One region of the Shewanella sp. Shew256 genome, then DNA from elsewhere that is predicted to be linked to it. Evidence: predicted binding sites of a transcription regulator. Region 1 holds the regulator's gene; each other region holds the start of a gene.
The links. The regulator FliA, encoded in region 1, starts transcription of late flagellar genes. The targets are predictions, from matches to a motif close to CTAAAGNTNNNNNNNNNNNNGCCGATA.
Positions count from the first base shown of each region.

Region 2: B5P39_RS01090 (DUF5610 domain-containing protein) is a predicted target of FliA. The motif match lies at 2,197-2,223, and genes of this name have one in related genera.
Region 3: pomA (flagellar motor protein PomA) is a predicted target of FliA. The motif match lies at 6,040-6,066, and genes of this name have one in related genera.

Region 1 covers NZ_NAJR01000007.1:45,632-53,147, forward strand. Annotated here, with positions in the region: gene B5P39_RS14245 (protein-glutamate methylesterase/protein-glutamine glutaminase) at 1-570, opposite strand, end outside; gene B5P39_RS14250 (chemotaxis protein CheA) at 589-2,856, opposite strand; gene B5P39_RS14255 (protein phosphatase CheZ) at 2,872-3,609, opposite strand; gene cheY (chemotaxis response regulator CheY) at 3,623-4,006, opposite strand; gene B5P39_RS14265 (RNA polymerase sigma factor FliA) at 4,054-4,767, opposite strand; gene B5P39_RS14270 (MinD/ParA family protein) at 4,760-5,641, opposite strand; gene flhF (flagellar biosynthesis protein FlhF) at 5,646-7,022, opposite strand; gene flhA (flagellar biosynthesis protein FlhA) at 7,034-7,516, opposite strand, start outside.
Region 2 covers NZ_NAJR01000001.1:246,325-253,840, forward strand. Annotated here, with positions in the region: gene B5P39_RS01080 (FMN-binding glutamate synthase family protein) at 1-1,482, opposite strand, end outside; gene B5P39_RS01085 (histidine phosphatase family protein) at 1,494-2,087, opposite strand; gene B5P39_RS01090 (DUF5610 domain-containing protein) at 2,258-2,866, shown strand; gene B5P39_RS01095 (ferredoxin--NADP reductase) at 2,996-3,745, shown strand; gene B5P39_RS01100 (glutathione S-transferase) at 3,815-4,411, shown strand; gene B5P39_RS01105 (hypothetical protein) at 4,418-4,840, opposite strand; gene B5P39_RS01110 (Fe(3+) ABC transporter substrate-binding protein) at 5,059-6,066, shown strand; gene B5P39_RS01115 (ABC transporter permease) at 6,144-7,516, shown strand, end outside.
Region 3 covers NZ_NAJR01000002.1:327,911-335,426, reverse strand. Annotated here, with positions in the region: gene B5P39_RS04335 (DUF423 domain-containing protein) at 1-306, opposite strand, end outside; gene B5P39_RS04330 (alpha/beta fold hydrolase) at 394-1,065, opposite strand; gene B5P39_RS04325 (transcriptional regulator GcvA) at 1,046-1,957, opposite strand; gene B5P39_RS04320 (hypothetical protein) at 2,134-2,367, shown strand; gene thiI (tRNA uracil 4-sulfurtransferase ThiI) at 2,519-3,973, opposite strand; gene B5P39_RS04310 (flagellar motor protein MotB) at 4,190-5,110, opposite strand; gene pomA (flagellar motor protein PomA) at 5,114-5,881, opposite strand; gene xseB (exodeoxyribonuclease VII small subunit) at 6,196-6,435, shown strand; gene ispA ((2E,6E)-farnesyl diphosphate synthase) at 6,438-7,319, shown strand; gene dxs (1-deoxy-D-xylulose-5-phosphate synthase) at 7,341-7,516, shown strand, end outside.

The DNA.
Region 1 (7,516 bases):
TGTGCCTATCAGCAATAACTTATATTGTTTACCACTTGGACGAATAGATGCAGCATGTGAAGAACGAACTGGTGCAGGCTGCGTATGTGTCGATACCCCACCTAATACTGAACTCGCACTCGAACGAGGTGGCGGCGTTGGTGTGGTAGGACGTACCACAGGACGGAAAATCCGGCGACGACCTAAAGCCTTGACTCTTTGCTGCAATAGCAAAATAGCGTCATCTTTATTGGTCGCGATATCTTCGAATCGCTTAGGTAGAAAATCAAGCGCCCCCGCATCAAGGGCATCAAGCGTGGCCTTGGCACCATCATGGGTCAATGAAGAAAACATCAAGATAGGCGTTGGACACTTCGCCATAATCTCACGGACAGCAGTAATACCATCCATTACAGGCATTTCAATGTCCATTGTAATGACTTGCGGATTAAGTTCGGCAGCCATCTTCACCGCTTCGGCCCCGTTAGAGGCCGTTGCGATCACTTCCAGTTCAGGATCTTGATTGACTATTTCACTAACACGTCGTCTAAAAAAACTTGAGTCATCAACGACTAATACTTTAATGGCCATTCCATTCCTTATTGGAAACTAACTTTTATTTTTCGCATAGTGCTTTAATAATCCGGGAACATCCAAGATGAGCGCAATACCACCGTCGGATGTGATTGTCGCCCCCGCCATACCCGGCGTGCCATGCAACAATGCCCCTAGAGGTTTAATCACCACTTCTTCTTGCCCAATTAAAGCATCGACAACAAAACCAATTTGCATCATTCCCAGCTGTACAATCACCACATGACCGTGTTTTTTGTCGCCATGTTTAAAGCTGGTTCTATTGCGATGTAACCACTGCTCCAGATAGAACAGCGGTACGGCCTTGTTGCGGACAATGACAGTAAGCTGCCCATCGACAATATTGGTCTTGGTGAGATCGAGATGGAAAATCTCATTCACACTGGATAAAGGCAATGCAAACACCTGCTTGGCAACGTCCACCATTAAGGTCGGCATAATCGCCAAGGTCAGCGGCACTTTAATCTCAAGTATGGTGCCCTTGCCTTTCATCGAGTCGATATGCACCGTACCGTTAAGCTGGGTAATACGGGTTTTCACCACGTCCATCCCAACACCGCGGCCGGAAATATCTGAAATCTCGACTTTAGTCGAGAAACCAGGCGCAAAAATCAGGTTATAAGCTTCACTGTCGGTCATCCGCGCCGCGGTATCCTCATCGAGTACCCCACGCTTGATAGCAATTTGCTTTAACTTTTCAGGATCCATACCTGCGCCATCGTCTTCGATTTTCAGCAGAATATGGTCACCCTCTTGGCTTGCAGACAGGGTAATGGTCCCCGTTCTCGGCTTGCCGCTGGCCTCACGGTCATTGGGCATCTCAATACCGTGATCTACCGAGTTTCGCACTAAGTGCACTAACGGATCAGCGAGCGCCTCAACTAAGTTTTTATCGAGGTCGGTCTCTTCGCCCACGAGGACTAAATCAATTTCTTTATTCAGAGTACGGGCTAAATCGCGTACAACCCGAGGGAAACGACCAAAGACTTTCTTGATGGGTTGCATGCGCGTTTTCATCACAGCGCCCTGCAAATCTGCTGTCACCAAGTCTAAATTCGCTAGCGCCTTAGACATTTCTTCGTCATCACGACTAATGCCTAAACTCAATAAGCGGTTACGCACTAACACTAACTCACCGACCATGTTCATGATTTGGTCGAGTCTCGCGGTATCGACGCGAACAGTTGTCTCGCCTTGAGGTACGTTAGCAGAGGCTGCTGCCGCTGCTTTAGCAGGGGCTTTTTCAGCAACCGCCACATCAGTTTTGGCTTTTACCGCAGGAGGTGTTGCTGGTGCAGCAACACTGGCTTTAGGAGCGGCTGGCGTTGAAGGCGCAGAGGCACTGGTACTTGCTTTCGAAGATTCGACTTTGGCAGTGGTTTTTGCTGGCGCGCCGCCTTTGCCATGTAATTCATCGAGGAGACGCTCGAACTCATCCTCAGTGATTTCGTCCGAATCAACAGCAGGTGCGGCAGGCTTTGGTGCAGCGACAACTGCTTCAGCTTTTGGCTTGGCAGGCTCTTCCACTTTACCTTTAAACTTACCAGAACCGTGCAGCTCATCGAGCAGCGCTTCAAACTCATCATCGGTGATATCATCGCTTGCGCTTGCAGATGTCGCTTGAGGCTTATTTTGCACAGCAGGGGCAGCATCGGCTTGTGGAGCAGAAACTCCGGGACCTTTTCCGGCGCCGTGCAGCGCATCGAGTAATGCTTCAAACTCCGCTTCATCTATTTCATCGATACTGGAATCTGAAAGCTCTGACTTCTCAATCGGCATTTCTTCAACTGCGGCGACTTCAACCACAGTTTCTATGACAGGTTCGGGCTCAGGTTCTGGTTCAGGCAGTGACTCAGCTTCGGCATGACTTTGGCCTGATTCGGAAGGAAGCGGCTCTCCTGAGCTCAGCATTTTTAATTTAGCCAATAATGCAGGATCTGCAGGGTCTTGTTGCTCACCTTGTTGGGTTTGAGCAAACATAGTGTTAATCGCATCGACAGCTTGAAGAATGATGTCCATTAACTCGGCGGAGACACTGCGCTTGCCAGTGCGTAATAAATCGAAGGTGTTTTCTGCTTCGTGACAGACATCCACCATGGGAGTGAGACTAAGGAAACCCGCACCGCCTTTTACAGTATGAAACCCCCTGAAAATGGCATTTAGCAAGTTAGTATCATCAGGATTGTTTTCAAGCGCGACCAGTTGCTCTTGCAGCAACTCAAGAATTTCGCCCGCTTCAATTAAAAAGTCCTGGAGTATCTCTTCATCTACATCAAAGGCCATCAAATTGACTCCCAGTTAGAAACCCAGACTCGATAGCAGATCATCGACTTCATCTTGACCGGTAACGACGTCTTGACGAAGCTCGGCATTCATTATCGGTCCTTCAGCTTCAATATTATTTTTCTGAGTAATCTGACTCTCAATCACGGGTTGCTCACCAAATACTGTCAGCATAGACACCAGATTACTTTCAACTTCCATCACTAGATCGATCACCCGCCGGATCATCTGTCCAGTCAGGTCCTGAAAATCCTGCGCCATCAAAATCTGGTTGAGCAATTCGCGTAAGCGGTTGGAATCCAATTCGCTACGTGACATCAAATGCTGCACATTGTGGCAAAGCGCTTTAAAATCGCTCAGGGCTATTTCACGCCGCATCAACTTATCCCAAGATGGCATCACTTGCTGAATATTCGCCGTTAATGCATTTGCGAGCGGCAAGCACTCTTCTACCGCATCCATGGTTTTATTCGCGGCTTGTTCTGTCATGTCAATGACATAACTTAGCCGTTCCTTAGCATCGGGAATTTCGGTATTCGCGAGTTCAACCAAACGATTGTCAACTTGGAAATCCATTAATGCGCTATGAAGTTGTCTAGTCAATTTGCCAACTTCATCAAAGAGCTCCCTTTGGAGTGGAGCCGCGAGTTCCCTAAATAAATCATCTGCTTGAGCTTGTTCATTCGCGCTTAATAATTCAACTAAACGCTGAGCCTTCTCGAGCGTAATGAGCCCTGATGTTTGTGACTTCATAGCTCATCCTTGCTTAAGCGAGTCGTTCGAATATTTTATCTAACTTCTCTTTTAGTGTTGCTGCGGTAAAAGGCTTAACCACATAGCCGTTAACACCGGCTTGTGCGGCAGCAATAATTTGTTCACGTTTTGCTTCGGCGGTAACCATTAACACGGGCAAATGTTTTAGGGAATCATCAGCTCTAATAGCCTTAAGCAAATCAATACCCTGCATACCTGGCATATTCCAGTCTGTCACGACAAAATCAAAGTCGCCCTTCTGTAGCATAGGCAACGCGGTTGAGCCGTCGTCTGCTTCTTGGGTATTGTTAAATCCCAAGTCTCGCAACAAGTTCTTGATGATACGTCTCATTGTCGAAAAGTCATCAACGATGAGAATCTTCATATTCTTGTCCAAGGTTTCCTCCGGTGAGCTGACATTCTGTGCTCAATAAATAATTATACTTATGTCCAATGCTTGAGTTTGCCTTTGAGTCGCAACATTGCCTGACTTAATATCTGGCTAACTCGCGACTCGCTCACCTCAAGAATGGCGCCAATTTCTTTTAAATTCAATGCTTCATCGTAGTATAACGATAGCACTAGCGCATCTCTTTCGGGCAATAATTTTATCGCCTCTACTAGTGCTGAATGAAACTGGGTCTCTGCTAGTGCTTCAAATGTACCATCACTCACATTATCGCTCGGAGTGAGTATATCCTGTGATACGCCTAAGTCTTCTATCCCTATGATTTTACCAACAGAAACATCGTTAAGAATATGATGGTACTCATCGAGCGTCATATCAAGTTTTTCTGCAATTTCTGTGTCGCGTGCATCACGACCCAACACTTGCTCTAACTCATCAATGGCTTGAGCAACTCGACGATTATTACGATGAACGGAACGGGGAACCCAATCGCCACGACGGATCTCATCCAACATGGCGCCACGGATCCGTATGCCGGCGAAGGTTTCAAACTTTGCACCTTTGCCACCATCAAACTTGGATGATGCTTCTAACAACCCCATCATCCCCGCTTGAAGCAAGTCATCGAGCTGCACTGAGGCAGGTAATCTGGCGAGCAAGTGATGTGCAATTCTTTTAACCAACGGTGCATACTGTTCAACGATTGACGTTTTACTGTCTAAACAAGTATACGCTGCGGCTTTATTCACTCGTTTTTTCCTCTTGAAAATCTGGTCGCTGAACTAAACGCTCAACGAAAAACTCCAAATGCCCACCAGGTTGCTGTGGTACTGGCCAGCTCATAATTTTATTCGCTAGGCCATGGTACGCTATCGCAGCTGGAGACTTAGGATAAGCCTCAACCACTAACTTTTGTTTACGCACTGATTTGCGAAGGTTTTCATCAAACGGAATGGTCGCAACCAGTTCAAGTGCCACGTCCAAGAATCTGTCGGTCACTTTACTGAGTTTAGCAAACAATTCCATACCTTCGCGTAAACTGCGCACCATATTCGCAACAATTTTAAAGCGGAAAACACCGTGTTCACGGCTGAGAATTTTGATCAACGCATAAGCGTCAGTGATGGAGGTTGGCTCGTCACATACCACGACTAGTACATCCTGTGACGCACGGGAGAAACTGAGCACCATGTCTGAAATCCCCGCGGCAGTATCCACGATGAGAATATCAAACTGGGTACGCATCTCACTGAAAGCACGAATTAAACCTGCATGTTGTGCGGGGCTCAATTCTACCATGCCTTGAGTACCCGAGGTCGCGGGGACAATGCCTATGCCCTTGGGACCACGGACAATAATATCATCCAGCTCAGCATCGCCTGAGAGTACATGGGAAAGGTTACGTTCAGCACGGATCCCTAACATGACATCGACGTTTGCCAAGCCTAAGTCGGCATCAAGCACTAAGACACGCTTGCCCTTTTCGGCTAATGCTACAGCGGTATTGATGGACACACTGGTTTTACCCACGCCACCTTTACCACCCGTAACCGCGATTACTTTCACTTTTTCGTTATAGGGTTGATTCATCATACGTAAACCACTTGCTTGATCCAGGGTCATAACTCTACTCAAATGCACAGGTCATATTATCTGACCACGCTGTGTCTGGTAACGATTGTTCTTCAGTGTTTTCTAAGGCCGCTAATGCCTGCTCAGCGAGCAGTAAGGTATCGGCGACTTTCATATCTTCGGGCACTCGCTGCCCATCCGTAACATAACTTAATGGCAACCCACTTTGGATCAACACACTTAATGCGCCCGCTAAAGACACGGATTCATCGAGTTTTGTGAGTACAACACCAGATAAGGGAATGCGTTTAAAGTGATTTACAGCATCTTGCAGCACGCGGCGCTGTCCTGTGGCAGACAGTACCAGATAACTGCGGATAGGTATTCTGCTATTTGCAGTTAAATTATCAAGTTGCTGGTAAAGCCGCATATCTCGTTGACCCATACCCGCGGTATCTATCAATACTAGCTTGCGATTTCTGAACTGATACAGAATTTGCTCCAGTTCAGCAAGGTCATGGGCTTGTTTGACTGGACAACCCATAATTTTGCCATAGGTGGCCAATTGCTCATAGGCGCCAATACGATAATGGTCTGTGGTAATCAAAGCCACTTGATCCGCACCATGATGGGCGGCGAAACGAGCCGCTAATTTCGCTAAAGAAGTGGTTTTGCCTACACCCGTTGGGCCAACCAGCGCTACAACACCACCTTGCTTAACGATATCATCACCTTGGTTATCAAGCATATTCGCTAGACTTTGTGGCAGTGCACGAACTAATTCTGCAGGGGTATAGTGTTGACTGAGCGCCGCTAACTTGTTCGCGACAGCTGGAGAAAACTCGGCTTCCAGCAACTTTGACTCCAGCATGGCACCGACAGGGTCGATACGTTTTTTATGCTCAGTCATCAATGCTGAAACCTGATGGGTCAACAAATTACGTAAGGATGATAATTCATCGCGCATGGCTTCGAGATCCGCATTTTGTTTTGGCGAGCTCTGCGGTTTCTTATCGAAGGGATTGCCCATATCGCGACGCTCAGCTTTAGGTGCCACAGGTGCTTGTAATCCTTTAGCCCACGCAGGCAGTTCGGCGTCTTGCTGTTGATGGGTGAGCTGTTGGTTTAAACGGCTTTGTTGCTTCTCGAGCAATGCTTGGAGAGAGTCCGCTGGCGCCGATGGTTTTAACTTAGTTTCAGCGCGAATCGGCGCTTTAGCACCGAGCGAAACTAAGTCATCACTCACATCCATAAAGGTCGGAGCCGCAGCAGGCGCCTTCGCTTTGGGCTCGTCATAGTCAACGGCAGCCACAATCTCAATGCCACCGTTCACTTTTTTATTTGACATAATCACGGCATCGGAGCCGAGCGTGTCCTTCACTTGGGCCAGTGCAGCACGCATGTCTTTGGCAAAAAAACGTTTAATCTTCACTTATGCGTCCTCTACTGGCCGACGGCAGACACTATGCGTATTTGCTTTTCATCGGGGATTTCTTGGTAAGAAATCACTCTGAGATTAGGAATAGTATATTTAACAAAGCGAGACAGTGTCGCACGTAACATACCTGACGTTAGCAAAATAGCCGGCTGACCAACCATTTCTTGCTTTTGAGCGGCATCCGCTAAGGATTGCTGCATACGCTCCGCAAGACCGGGCTCGATATTAGGACCATCGCCACCGGTTGCCTGCATCGACTGATGCAACATCTGTTCCAACTCTGGCGCCAAAGTTATGACAGGTATTTCGAGTTCAGGACCGGAGATCTCTTGAACTATCATGCGCTTCAATGCGATACGCACCGCGGCCGTTAATACTTCAGTATCGTTACTCTTAGTGCCGTATTCTAACAAAGTTTGCACTATGGTACGCAAGTCTCTGACAGAAACTCCTTCATTTAATAGGTTTTGCATCACTTTTACGACATT
Region 2 (7,516 bases), on a different contig from region 1:
GATATGGGAATAGTACTTATCCAGCGAAACCGACAAGCCACTCTCGAGCACAATCCTCACATGGGACGGCTTGAGTTGCCTTGGCTCTGTCACGCCACAGGAGTGGGCGATCAGGGCTAAATCGTGGTGTAGGTTATGATTATAATTAGCGACCCGCGTCGATTTGTCTCTAGGATCAAGACCTTGCTGGAGTTTCTTATTATGGGTCGTGATACCCGTCGGACAGGTATCCTTGTTGCATTGCAGCGCTTGAATACATCCGAGGGCAAACATATTGCCACGGGCCGAGGCGATAAAGTCCGCACCCAAGGCGAGCGCCCAAGCAACCCTCGATGGCACTATGAGTTTGCCTGAGGCGATCACTTTAATGCGTTTACGCAGCCCTCGCTGAATTAAGATATTGACTAATATGGGTAAACTCTCTTTAAGGGGCAAGCCCACATAATCCATTAAGGGTTGAGGGGCGGCGCCCGTGCCGCCGTCAGCACTGTCTAAGGTAAAAAAGTCGGGGGCAGAGGCTTCGCCACGGCGCTCAATTTCATCGCAAAAATCTTCGAGCCACTGCACGTCCCCAAGTACGGCTTTAATGCCTGTGGGTTTACCCGTGACCTCACGTACTCTGGCAATCATATCCAGAATATCGCCCACATTTTTAAACTCGATATGACCATTGGGGCTAATTGAATCATGGCCCTGCGGGATACCGCGAATTAGGGCTATCTCCTCGGTGACTTTTATCCCCGGCAAGATACCGCCCTTGCCTGGTTTGGCTCCTTGGCTCATTTTGATTTCAAACATTTTAACTTCGGGGTGTGCGGCGATTTCTTTAAGCTTGTCATCGTCTAAATGGCCGTGCTCATTACGTACACCGTATTTAGCGGTACCAATTTGAAAGACTAAGTCGCAGCCGCCTTTTAAATGGTAAGGGCTTAAGCCACCTTCTCCGGTATTTAACCAACATCCCGCCTGTGCTGCGCCGTGGGATAAGGCTGTGACGGCAGGGCGTGACAGGGCGCCGAAGCTCATGGCGGAGATGTGGCAAATGGCCTTAGTGGTGTAGGGCTCACGGCAATAGGGGCCAATGGTTTGAGGCAGAATTGGCGTGATATCTTCATCTTGTGTGGGAAAGGCGGTATTCATAAACATGATGGCGCCCGTGCTGTCTAGCGGGCGTGTCGAGCCAAAGGCGATGGTTCTGTCGACGTTTTTCGCGGCTCGATATACCCAGCTCCGTTCGGCGCGGTTAAAGGGCAATTCTTCCCTGTCCTGTGCGAAAAAGTATTGTCTAAAAAATTCGCCTTGTTTCTCAAATAAATACCTAAAGCGACCTATCACAGGGTAGTTGTGGCGCACGGCCTGTTTGGTTTGTAGCTTGTCGGCGATATACATATACACAATCGCCAGAACGACAAAGCCTACTAGGATTAAAAACAGCCCTGAGAAGAGATCCAGTCCCCATATAAACCAATTGAGTTCTTGCATCTTGTTATCCTTTATTCGTGTCCATAACGGGTGGAGATAAGGCTTGCTGGCTGTCCATCATGGATGGAGAGTAAAAACAGCTGACTGTAATCATCTTCAGCTATGGTGGGGATTTCTGGGCCGCCAAGGGCCTTGATGATCAGTGGGACGGTATTGGAATGCCCCGCGATTAAGCTGTTACCTTTCACGGCATGTACTTGTTCAACGATTTGCTGAATATGGGCTGCGAGTGGTTTTTCAGCGGCGACCACGGTAATAGGTAAATGCCGATCCGTAGACATAGGCAACAAGGTTTGCTGGGTTCTTTGATATTGGGTCGCGATCAGTTGCGAGATCTGCGTCCTTTGCAATGCGCTAACCAGCGCGAGGGCACGTGCATGACCATCATCGGAAAGGGACGGATCGCCTGCTGGTGCGTCGGCTTTTTCGGCATGCCTTACCAAAATAATCAATCGATTATCGGCAAAAGCTTGATTGATGGGGCTGAGTCCTATGCTGGTAAAGAGTAACAGGCCTAACAGTAGAGTGTGTGATAGCCGAAGCTTATTTAAGCGGATGGTTCGCAAGGAGTGAGTAACCACTGCTAGCCATTGGGGAGTTGCCATGCCGTATATCCTTATCTGATGAGCGCATGCAAGTGCGACGCTGAGGCGAATAGATTCATTATGGGTATCATTGCCTTAGATTGTGATGGTACTGCAATTGAGAAAAATACTAAAGTTGCTCAAATTTTGGTCGATAATAGAGTCACCCCAAATTGAATGGATTTTGTATCATGGAAATCAATAGCCCTGCGCAGGTACAGAACGCTTCTTCGTCCCACCGCAAGTATGCCGAAAACGTGCCTGCCAATGCCGAAAAGACGAAAAATGTGGAAGCAGCTTCTAAGCAAACTACACAACAAACCAGTAAGCAGTTAATGAATCAGGCGATTCTGTCGGCGCAGGAAGATGTGAGTTTAAAATCCGGTGATCAATCCATGGCGTTACTATATCGCGCGGCCATCGAAGCGATAAACAAAGAGTTAGCCCCTTCGATGGGCGAAAATGCCATTCAAACCGCCTATGACAATAACGTCGATACCTCCCCCGAAGCGACTGCCGATCGGATTGTGAGTTTTGCGACGCAATTCTTTAGCATTCACCAACAGCAAAATTCGAATATGAGTTTGGACGAGCAGCTCGACAGTTTTATGAACATCATAGGCGGCGCTATCGACAATGGTTTTAAGGAGGCTCGAGATATTTTGTCCGGCCTTAAAGTGTTGCAAGGGGATATCGCCGATGGTGTCGATAAAACCTATTGCTTAGTACAAGAAGGATTGCAGGCCTTTAGGGATAGCTTTAATAAGAAACCTGATGAGGCGCAAACGGCTAGCGCATAATGTCCCGTACTTAGCACTGTATGTTATTGCGATTTCCCTTGTTTTAAGCCCCTTACAATAAGGGGTTTTTGTTGCGCAGATAACAGTCTATGCTAGGGATCTATTTAACGTTTTGCTTGAGGGCGAGTTATGTGGACTAGGGGACGTGTTATCGAACGTATTGATTGGAGTGATAAATTATTTTCGCTGCGGATAGCGGCCGAACTGGCGCCCTTTATCCCAGGCCAATTTATTAAACTCAGCCAAGTGCAAGATGATAAGCGTGTCGCCAGAGCCTATTCCCTAGTGAATTCCCCTGATAAACCCTATGCTGAAATCTTGGCTGTCGCCGTAGAAGAAGGGCAGTTATCCCCGCAATTACAAAATCTTGCCATAGGGGATGAAATCGAGATTACCCCAACCGCCACAGGCTTTATGACCTTGGATGAGATCCCTAAGGGCGCACGGCAAGGTCGGCACTTATGGTTGTTAGCCACGGGGACGGCCGTGGGGCCATTCTTATCTATGCTCGATACGCCAGAGCCTTGGCAGCGTTTCGAAAAAGTCGTGCTTATCTATGGTGTCCGCGAAGCTAAAGATTTAGTTTACCTTGATAAATTAAAGGCTTATGCAGTGCAATATCCTGATCAGTTTATCCTGTGTTTAACCGTCACCCGTGAAAAGGTCGGCGATGCACTGCAATGCCGTATTCCCGATGGTCTCGTCTCGGGCGAAATTGAGCGTAAAGTGGGGTTAACTATCAATGCTGCGGATTCGCAGGTGATGATTTGTGGTAATCCGGGGATGATCAGCGGCGCGCAGGCTGCGTTGCTCGACAAGGGATTAGCTAAAAACCTACGCCGCGCACCGGGACAAATTACCGTCGAGAAATATTGGTAGTGTATTGAGTGTTTGTGATAAATAATTTTTATTAATCGTTTTAATGTCAGTCATATAGAAGGATTTTTGATGAAGTTGCTCTGCTCCCTCGCTTCACCCTATGCTCGCTGTGTTCGCACATTAATCCGTTATTTAGGGATTAAGGATATCGAAGAAGTCTTAGTCAACCCGATGGAAAACACCGCCGAGCTGCTCGATGTTAATCCGCTTGGACAGATCCCTTGCCTCATCACCAACGATGGCGTACCTATCTTCGATAGCGAAGTGATTATGCGCTATTTAGACGCCGAATTAGGTGAGCAGCAGATGTTTGGCGGCCAAGTGAATAACTGGGTATTGCAATGCCAATATTCGATGATCAAAGGCCTGATCGATAGCGCGGTAAAATTGCGCCAAGAACAAATGCGTGAAGAAGAAGGGGTCAGATCGGCCTTTTGGACATCACGTTTTGAGCAAGCGCTGCTGCGCGGTTTGATGCAAATGGAACATCAGAGTGTGATTACTCAGGCAACGATTCAGGCACCGCAATTAGCCTTAATCTGCTTATTAGATTATGTGGATTTCAGACATCCAGAGCTCGATTGGCGTAAAGTGGCTCCAGCGACCTCGCTCTGGTTTAGTGAGATGCGCGATCTCCCCGCGTTTGTGGAAACTCGCCCAGCGTAAAAGGCACTAGTGGTCTGTTGAGCGGCGGCCTCTATGGGTCTCACGGCGATTATGTTCACCAAACGCGCCGTAGAGATCCTTTGTTATGCCGTAATCGACTCTGCGATCGTTACCCGTTTGGCGTCTATCATCATAGTGTTGATAGCGGCACTGACAATTGGCCATAGTGCATTCTTCCATCGGGAGTTCAGGGGCTTCCTTTGACAGAAAACGTTTCCCTTTGAGCTCATCTACCTGATCACAACAACTGCCATCATTTTCGATGCTGACGCAATGGAAGCGCCTTTCTTGCCCTGCAAGCCGTTGATTTTTCTTTTTCGCGTTATCCATGAGTTTGACAAAATGCTTGCGCTTTTTAGGCCCCCGTTTGAGCACCATAAACGCGAGTAGCGCTATCACGACGACAAGCAGCAGTAACGCGCCTAACATAACGCCTCCTCATGTATTTTAAGCGAATTAAGGTTCAGTTTAGTTTGGTTTGAGATAATCTCCAGTTTTAAGTTTAATTTCATTAAAAACAAAAAGTTAATCAATCTATTGCCCTAGTTCATTTGATCTATTACTCTTGCGCAACTGATAACTATTATCATTAATAGTCTTGAGAATTGACTCACGCTTGCTGTCATCATTTTGAGGAGAAATCGCTAATGAAATGGGTAACTTGTGCCGCTTTACTTGGGTTAATGTCGGTTGCGCAGTCTGCACATGCGGATGAAAAATTAACGGTTTATTCCTATCGCCAAGCGTTTTTGGTTGAGCCTATTCTGAAGCGCTTCACCGATGAAACCGGCATTGCTGTGAATGTGGTATTTGCGAAAGACGGTATTGCCGAGCGGATCGCCCGTGAAGGACGCTTATCCCCTGCGGATTTAGTGTTAACTTCGGATTTCTCTCGCTTGGTCGAATTAGTCGACAAAGACCTGACTTCTCCCGTGAAAAGTGAGCAGCTCAATAGCAATATCCCCGCGCAATACCGCGATCCCGATGGACAATGGTATGCCTTAACGATGCGTGTGCGTAATCTCTATACGGCAAAAGATCGCCTCGGCCCACAAGCCATCAGCTACGAAGAACTGGCCGATCCTAAGTACAAAGGCAAGATCTGTACGCGCAGTGGTAAGCATCCTTACAACATCGCCTTAGTCGCGTCTATGATCGCCCACCACGGTGAGGCCGACACTAAGACTTGGTTGCAAGGTGTGAAAACCAACTTAGCACGCAAGCCTCAAGGTAACGATAGGGCGCAGGTGAAGGCGGTTAAAGAAGGCTTGTGTGATATCGCCATCGGCAATAGCTACTACTACGGCAATATGTTGCAAGATCCAGAGCAAAAGAGCTGGGCAGAGGCTGTGGCGATTAACTTCCCGAATCAAGCCGATCGCGGTGCCCATGTGAACGTGTCTGGTATGGTGCTGACTCGCCATGCGCCGAATAAAGACAATGCCATCAAGTTGATGGAGTTCTTGTCTGCGGATGTGGCACAAAAAGCCTATGCCGAAGTGAATATGGAATATCCTGTCAAAGCCGATGTCGCGCCTTCAACCTTGGTTGCCTCGTGGGGCGAGTTTAAATCCGACCAATTACCGATTTTCAAGCTGGCGGAATACCACCAAGCGGCGGTGAAATTGTTAGATGAAGTTCAGTTCGATCTCTAGTTGAGCGGTTATAGCGACTAGAAATAGTAAAAGTGAAAAGTGCGCCTTAAATGGCGCACTTAGGTTAAAGGATCCACATGATTTTAGGATTAGCCAGAAGCTGGTCGCTTACTGGTTATGCCATAGCCGCGCTACTGGTGTTACCCCTCTTTGCGTTAATTCTTCAGGCGGCGCAGCCCGATGAGGCCGTCTTTGGTCATCTGCTCTCCACTGTACTACCCACCTATATCTCCAACAGCCTATGGTTGATCCTGTGGGTGAGTATTGGCTCACTCTTGCTGGCACTGCCCTGCGCTTGGTTGATGGCGCGCTGTGAGTTTGTCGCTAGGCGTTATCTGCAATGGGCCTTATTGCTGCCCTTGGCCATGCCCGCCTACATAGTCGCCTACGTGTATACCGATTTACTCGATTACGCAGGCCCTGTGCAAACCTGGCTTCGCTCAGTGTTTGGTTGGAGTTCGCCGCAGGATTACTTTTTCCCCGATATCCGTACCTTAGGTGGCGCGGCGTGTGTGTTGTCGCTGGTGCTCTTTCCCTATATTTATCTGTTGGCGCGCACCGCGTTTATGGAGCAATCCCTAAGCTTGGCCCACGCTTCGAGGATTATGGGCTGCTCGCCGTGGCAGAGTTTTTGGCGTTTATCCTTACCTATGGCAAGGCCCGCTTTGGCCGTGGGCGTGGCCTTAGTGGCGATGGAGACCGCGGCGGATTTTGCCACAGTCAACTACTTTGCCGTACCCACCCTGACCACAGCCGTGTACGACACTTGGTTGGGTTATGGCAATTTGACGGCGGCGGCTAAGCTCTCGGCCATTATCCTTTTGGTCGTGTTTAGCTTGATTGGGGTAGAGCGTTTTGCTCGCCGTAAGCAGCAGTTATTCCAAAAGCAGTCCCGCATTCAAGCGAGCGATTTATATCGGCTCTCACCGATGCAAACCCTGCTTGCCCTCGGTTATTGCATCAGCTTGTTACTGCTGGCCTTTATACTACCAAGCGGGATTTTGCTCTCCTATGCAATCGATTATTTTGAGCAGAGCTGGGATCCGATTTTCTGGCAATTGAGCGTGAACAGCTTGAGTCTTGCACTTATGAGTAGCTTAGTGTGCTGCGCGATTGCGTTGATATTGATGTTTATCCGCCGCGTGAGCCCAAGGTCGAGCGATGCGCTGCCATCACGCTTGGCCTCGACTGGCTATGCCTTGCCTGGCACAGTGCTGGCGATTGGCGTGCTGGTGCCGTTAACCCTGCTCGATTTTGCGATTAACGACATCGCCGATTGGTTGGGAATGACAGGCCCAGGGCTCCTGCTTACGGGCAGTACGGCCGCACTGGTTTTTGCCTTTTGTGTGCGCTTTGTGGCTATCGCTATCGGCAGTGTTGAGACCAGCTATAAACGCATTTCGCCGTCACTGGATATGGTGAGCCTAACACTTGGGCAAAGCCCTCGACG
Region 3 (7,516 bases), on a different contig from region 1:
TGGGGTAATGGGGCCTAACCATTTGCTACCGACCAGTGCTAAACCGTAGAGCGAGCCAGAAAACAGCACTATGCCGGCCATAAACAGGTACGCCGCCCAATCTAGCAAGCGTGAGGTTAACCACTGCCCGGCAAAGGCCACGGCAATCAGCGCAAAGGTATGGTAGAAGTGATATTGCACGCCTAGATTAAACACATCAATCAGCTCCGGCGGCGCGACAGCCTTGAGTCCATGGGCACCAAAAGCGCCTAGCGCAACCGCAAAAAATCCGCTTACCGCGGCGAGTAACAACAATCCTTTACGCATTTTTACCTCCAAAAACCAATAGGCTTTACGACAGACGACGCTTTAGCTGTAACGCCTGAGCGCTTTAGGCCATATTAAGAATAAGCATTAGCCAATAAATTTTGCTGATAAATCAACAGCCAATGCAAGGTTAGCCGCTTCGGTCGTGCCTGACGACTTTCTTGGGACAAAACTATGATCCCCATCGGCTAAGTATCCAATTTGTATATCACTGTTAAGCGGCCAACTTAGGATCTGCGCCTGAGTGCCAAACTTATCCCGCTCACCCTGCACCACTAACACCGGCACTTGGCAGTCGTTTAAGGGGGCTAACCTAGGTTCACCGCCCTTTATTGGGATAAAGGGATAACCTAAACAAATCACACTATCGATACGGCTGGCTTGCGCGCTATCGCAGGCCAGTAACGCAGCCATGCGTCCGCCCATGGATTTACCCATCAAGACCACACGCTTAACCTTAGGCTGAGCGTGTGCCACATCGAGCATCTCGCCAAAACAGGCAAGCAGCTTTGGCGCTCTGTCAGGCGGGCGCTTTTTACCATCCTCAGCATTGGCCTGCATGTAGGGAAAGTTAAAGCGCATCACTTGAAAACCCTTTGCGACAAGACCTGCGGCCATTTGGCACATAAAGTCTGAATCTCGATTCGCTCCCGCGCCGTGGGCAAATAAAATCAAGGTCTCTGAGGGCTCGCCATCTAACACATAGTCACTTGGCACCATATCCTCGTTGACCAAGGGGTTATCCGGGCAACAACTCACTGCGTGACTCCTCGGCAAACATATCTAACATCCACTCACGGAACGCGACCACTTTACCCAGCTCGGCATGATTCTGTTGGCAGACAAGGTAATAGGCATCTTTGCTCACTAACACTTCTTGGAATGGGCACACCAGTCGACCCGCCTTAATATCGGGGCGAGCGAGTACGCTATAACCTAAGGCCACACCTTGGCCGTGGGCTGCCGCCTGCAAAACGAGGGAAGAGTGACTGAAAATCGGCCCTTGGTTGACGTTGATATCGTGAATGCCACATTGTCTAAACCAAGCCTGCCAATCGTGACGGCTCATATCGTGCAGCAACGTGTGGTGTTTTAAATCTTCGGGCTTAGACAAGGGCTTAGGGCCGTTTAACAGCATCGGCGAACATACGGGGATCAGCACTTCATTACGGAGTTTATCGGCGCGAAGCCCAGGCCAATTGCCTAAACCATAATAAATGGCAACGTCGACATCGTCGGTTAAGGAGCTAGCCTCTGTGTCTACCGCCTTAATTCGTACGTCAATATCGGGATTTTTTTCACTAAACTTCGATAGGCGCGGCACCAGCCACTGAATCGCAAAGCTTGGCGACATGCTCACGGTCAACGAACCAATGGCGCTGCGTGCAAGCAGCCTGTCGGTCGCATCCGCCAGTTGGGTGAAGATATCTTTAATATCGAGAAAATAGCTCTGGCCTTCTTCGGTCAGCAGCAGCGAACGATTCTTTCGGCGAAATAATTTTAATCCGAGAAAATCTTCTAGCGCCTTAATTTGGTGACTCACCGCAGCCTGAGTCACAAACAATTCTTCAGCCGCTCGAGTAAAGCTCAAATGCCGTGCGGCGGCCTCAAATGCTTTAACCGCATTCAGTGGTGGTAAGCGTCTTGACATAGTGATCTCTATCTCAATTTTTAATTAGTTTTTCTAATCCGTATTGTTACATTTAATCGTTTGTAAAGGCCAGCGTTTTTGATTAAATTTTGCGCCAACGAAACACATGAGTTGGACAATCTCGAACGGGTGATGGGAATGTCTGACAGCAATACTTTGTCAGCCCGGAGGCGACTATGTTCAATTTAAAATCTGCTTTTGCGTTAGTGTTAGTCAGCGCACTCAGTGCCAATGTCAGCGCAAATGTTATCGATGCAGAAATTATCATCGACACCAGTGATTTACAGGCAAGTATCAATGCCGAACTGACTGCGACGATGGAAAAAATGCATGAAGAAGCGCTGCAGGATCCAACCTTATTGCTTGCCGATGACGTGTTACCGGCCCAGCAAGTGGTCAAGACCGAATAAATTGCACAGCTTATCAGTAAAATAAAAGCCGCATTCCAATGCGGCTTTTTTGTATTCGTTTACCTGCTTATTGGCGCATCGAGGCCCCAATTCATACGCATTAAGGCCAAAGTTGATGTTTGGCCTTAGCTCGCGTTTTACTGGCTATCGCTTAAGGGCGGTAAACCTTAACATTGTGATAACCTTGTTCAATCAGGTATAGCGCTTGTAATTTACTCATCACCCCACGCTCGCAGTACAGCAGGTAAGTCTTCTGCTTATCGAGATCGGCAAACTGAGTCGCTAATTTGAAGAAAGGAATGCGCTTGATTTCCACGCCTTCAATCTCCAGCGGCTTATTCTCTTCTTCCTCTGGGGCGCGAATATCAATCACCACTTCATTGGTGTCGATAGCAACAACGGTTTCAGTTTCAGTGATACGCGTATTCATTTGTTCTGCTATCTCCCTGATATCAATGGCCACGGCCTGCTCAACGATACGGTCAATCAAGTCCTCAGAGAATTTGGTCTCCTCAGCCTCAACCTTGGCCAGTACCGCCTTAACGGTTGGCTTTTGCGAAATCACACCGCAATATTCGGGCATAGATTTAGCAAAATCTTCGGTGCCGATACGGCGACATTCGTTGATGATGTCCTGCTTGTCCATGGCGATCAGCGGGCGCAGGATCAGCATATCGGTGCAGCGGTCAATCACGTTTAAGTTGGTCAAGGTTTGGCTCGATACTTGGCCTAAACTCTCACCTGTCACAATCGCCTGAATGCCCATACGCTCGGCAATACGCGCCGCGGTGCGCATCATCATACGCTTGAGCACCACGCCCATTTGACCGTTGTCGATTTTCTCTAAAATCTCAGCCACCACAGGCTCGAACGGCACAGACACAAACTTCACCTTGTGGGATTCACCATAGGTTTTCCACAAATGGTAAGCGACTTGTTTCACGCCAATTTCATGCTGCGCGCCACCGAGGTTGAAGAAACAGTAATGGGTACGAGCGCCCTTCTTAATAAATTGGTAGCTCGACACGCCTGAGTCAAAACCGCCCGAAATCAAAGACAATACATCTTCCTGCGTCGCCATAGGAAAGCCGCCTAAGCCTTCGATACGCTTAGTCACCATATACAGTTTATCACCCTCGATTTCGAGGTTAACTGTCACTTCTGGGTTCTTCAAACGCACGCCAATCGCATCGGTAAACTGGTTTAAACCGCCACCGACATAACGCTCGACTTCGATAGAGTTAAAATCGTGTGAGCCTGTGCGTTTAACGCGCACACAGAAGGTTTTACCGGCAATTTGGTCACGGTAAACGGGTAAGACTTGCTGGTAGATATCGTCGACTGAGGTAAAGCTGTATTCATCCACTTGCACCACATGGGCGATCCCAGGAATACAGGCTAAACGCTCACCAAAGGCCTGAGCTAATTCAGGTTTATCATTTGGCACCTTTACCCAAATACGGTCCCATTGACGTTGCACTTTGGCATCTTCATCAACTTTTTTGAGCACGTTACGGATGTTGGTTTCAAGCATTTTGGTGAAGCGCATGCGCACGGGCTTGCTCTTCATCATGATTTCTGGGTACAGCTTTACAATAAACTTCATGGGATTTCCGCGGGCAATTTTGTAAACAGCAAAATTGGTTAAAAGAATAATCGCCGGATTATAACAAACTCACGGCGATTGGCGCACCTGTTTCCACACTCGGGCTGCTCGTGGCGTGCGCTTATGCACAGTTGAACTTATAGTCAAAAAATCACAAATAAAAAAGCCGTGAGCAAGTCACGGCGTTTTTATCGAATTACAGGTTTGGATTAAAAGCTATTTACCCACTTGAATTTCTTCGGATTCTTTAGCTTTACCCTGTTCAATCGCAATCTCAACGCGGCGATTTCGCGCGCGGTTTTCAGGTGAGTCATTAGGCACGATGGGATTATTCGACGCCATACCGACCACTTTCATCCGCTTAGGATCGAAGCCCTTCACTTGCAGCAGCACATCGGCTACCGCCACAGCGCGTTTGCTGGAGAGATCCCAGTTCGAGCTATAGAGCTCATCACTTATCTGCATATCATCGGTGTAACCCGATACCGTGATGATCCCCGGCACATCTTTTAGCAATTCACCGACCGAGCGCACCACAGGTTTAAATCGTGGCTGCAGGAAGCCAGATCCTGAGGCAAATGAGCCCTTCTCACGGATACGGATAATGATTTGCTGCCCAAGTGACTCAATTTCGATCGCCCCATCGGTGATCTCATTATTGAGTTCCTGTGCCATTTTCTTCACTTGCTGATTGATTTTATCCTGCGCCGCCGCAGCTTCGGCCTTCACCGCATCCGCCGTTTCTTGGGCCGTCGCCGAGGCTTCACCGCCCCGCTGCGAACCATTTTGCTGCTGCACACCACCCGCGCTATCGTCTTCACCCGCTTGATAATCCAATACAGGCTCGGTCATTTCGTTGGTTTGTTGGTTAATGATTTCAATCGGCGTGGGATCGGGACGACCAGGACGAAACTCCAAAGCAATCACAGACGTCCCCTTAGGAATGTCTTTGACTTCGACCTTATTTTGCACCCCGAAGGCATACTTCATCGAGCCTGCGATCTGCTTAAACTTCATCACGTCCATTTCGGAGAATGACAGCAGCAGCACGAAGAAACACATCAAGAGGGACATCAAATCGGCAAATGTTGCCAACCAGAGCGGCGCTCCGGGCGGTGGACAGTTGCACTTAGCCATGGGCTACTCTCCGTCCGTTGTATCGATTTTCCGCTGTTTTTCAGCAAGATAATTCTTCAAGAAACCTTCAATCACCCGCGGGTTTTGACCATCTTGAATGGCTAATACCGCATCCATAATCAGGTTGCGGTTCAGCATTTCTTCACCCATGCGTAGGGTGAGTTTATCGGCAATGGGAATACACACCATGTTGGCGACCACGGCGCCGTACAGTGTCGTTAACAAGGCCACTGCCATCGAAGGACCAATCGATTTAGGATCTGACATGTTGGATAACATGGCCACCAAGCCCACTAAGGTACCAATCATCCCCATCGCTGGGCCAACGTCACCGAAGGCCCTAAAAATCGCAATGCCGTTGCGATGGCGCTCTTCGGTGAGGGCAATGTCTTTTTCAAGCGCGGCGCGCACCACTTCACCATCGTGACCATCGACCAACATGTCGACGGCTTTTTGCATAAAACTATTGGAAATTTGCGCTTCTTCGAGGGCAAGGAATCCGCCTTTACGAGCGGCGTCCGCCATAGTCACGGATTGTTCGATAAGATCTTCAGGCTTATCAATCTTAAACATAAAGGCTTTGACGGCGATTTTTACCGCGCCCAAAAACTGTTTGAGATTGAATTTCATCATTACGACGAAGAATGAACCACCGAATACGATAAACACTGAGGGTACGTCGATAAAGATTGCCAGGCCGCCGCTGGTCATCATAGCCCAAAGGATAAAACCAAAGCCCCCGACTAGTCCTATAACTGTAGCTAAATCCACAACGGCTCCTCAATATTCGGTATAAACGACATGATACTGACTCTATTCGCAAAATAACACAAAATGTCATCCGCATAGGGATTACACTTTGGTTTTAACCTGAGCCTTACTCTATGATGTCAAAGGATGATTAAAAGCATAATGCTATTATTGTCATTTATCGGACAAGCACTAAGCAAGTTTAGCGACAATTTCTATTTTCTGAAAAAAATTCAGCAACAAAGCGTGCTATTGAGCAAATATCCGTCGACTGAATTTGACCCTTGAGTCGCCCTGATATACCTTGTGTCCGCTCTTTCAAAGGAATTATTAACGTGGCGAAGAAACCCGAAAATCTCAGTTTTGAAGAATCCCTTGGTGAACTCGAGCGCATCGTTGCCGAATTAGAACAGGGCGATGTCTCTCTGGATGATGCGTTAAAACAATTTGAACGTGGCATCAATCTGGTGCGTAACAGCCAAGCAAAACTCGAGCAAGCTCAGCAAAAAGTGGCCATTTTACTCAAGCAGGATGAAAATGCGCCCCTCTCTCCCTATGCCGTTGAGGGCGAATAAGCGTGTTAGTCAATGCAATAAAAGAATATCAACTACGGGTTGATGACCAATTAAAACAACGTTTCAGCACACTCGAAGACACTGCGCCGCAGTTAAAGGCCGCCATGACCCACGGCGCGCTATTAGGCGGTAAGCGTATTCGTCCCTTCTTGGTTTACAGCGTGGGGCAAATGTTTGGCGTGCCGCTTGAAAAGCTCGACGCCAGCGCCGCCGCCATTGAGTGTATTCATGCTTATTCGTTAATCCATGACGATTTACCCGCCATGGACGATGACGACCTTCGTCGTGGTCAGCCCACAGTGCATATCGCCTTCGATGAGGCGACCGCCATCCTTGCTGGGGATGCACTGCAAACCTTAGCCTTTGAAATTGTGACCGAAGCCGTACCTGGGATCAGCAGCGAGCAACATATCGCTATGGTGAGGGCGCTGGCGAAAGCCTCGGGTTACCGTGGTATGTGTGGCGGCCAAGCGATTGACTTAGCCTCAACCGATAAGCTCATCGACCTTAAGGCCTTAACTCAACTGCATAATATGAAAACGGGCGCCCTTATCAGCTGCGCCGTTGAGTTAGCCCTGATCGCCGCTAATGCGCCAAAAGATGAATATCAGACTATGATGGAATTTGCCCATGCGGTAGGACTTGCCTTCCAAGTGCAAGACGATATTCTGGACATCATTGCCACCACGGAAGAACTCGGCAAACCCCAAGGCTCTGACGCCGAGTCCAATAAGAGTACTTTTCCGCAACTACTTGGACTGCAAGGCGCCAAAGATACCGCCGCGCAACTGATCCAAGAGGCACTATCAGCGCTGGCTAAATTGCCATACAATAGCCAGTTAATCGCAGACTTCGCCCGCTATATCATTGAGCGAAGAATATAATAAGAGACGAAGTATCTCGCTATGAGTTTGGACATTTCACAGTTTCCCGTGTTGGCTCAGGCCAACACTCCTAATGAACTCCGCCAGCTTCCTCAGGCCCTGTTACCTCAATTGGCCGATGAGTTGCGGGAGTTTCTTCTTAAGTCCGTTGGCATGTCCAGCGGACATTTTGCCTCTGGACTTGGCACGGTCGAACT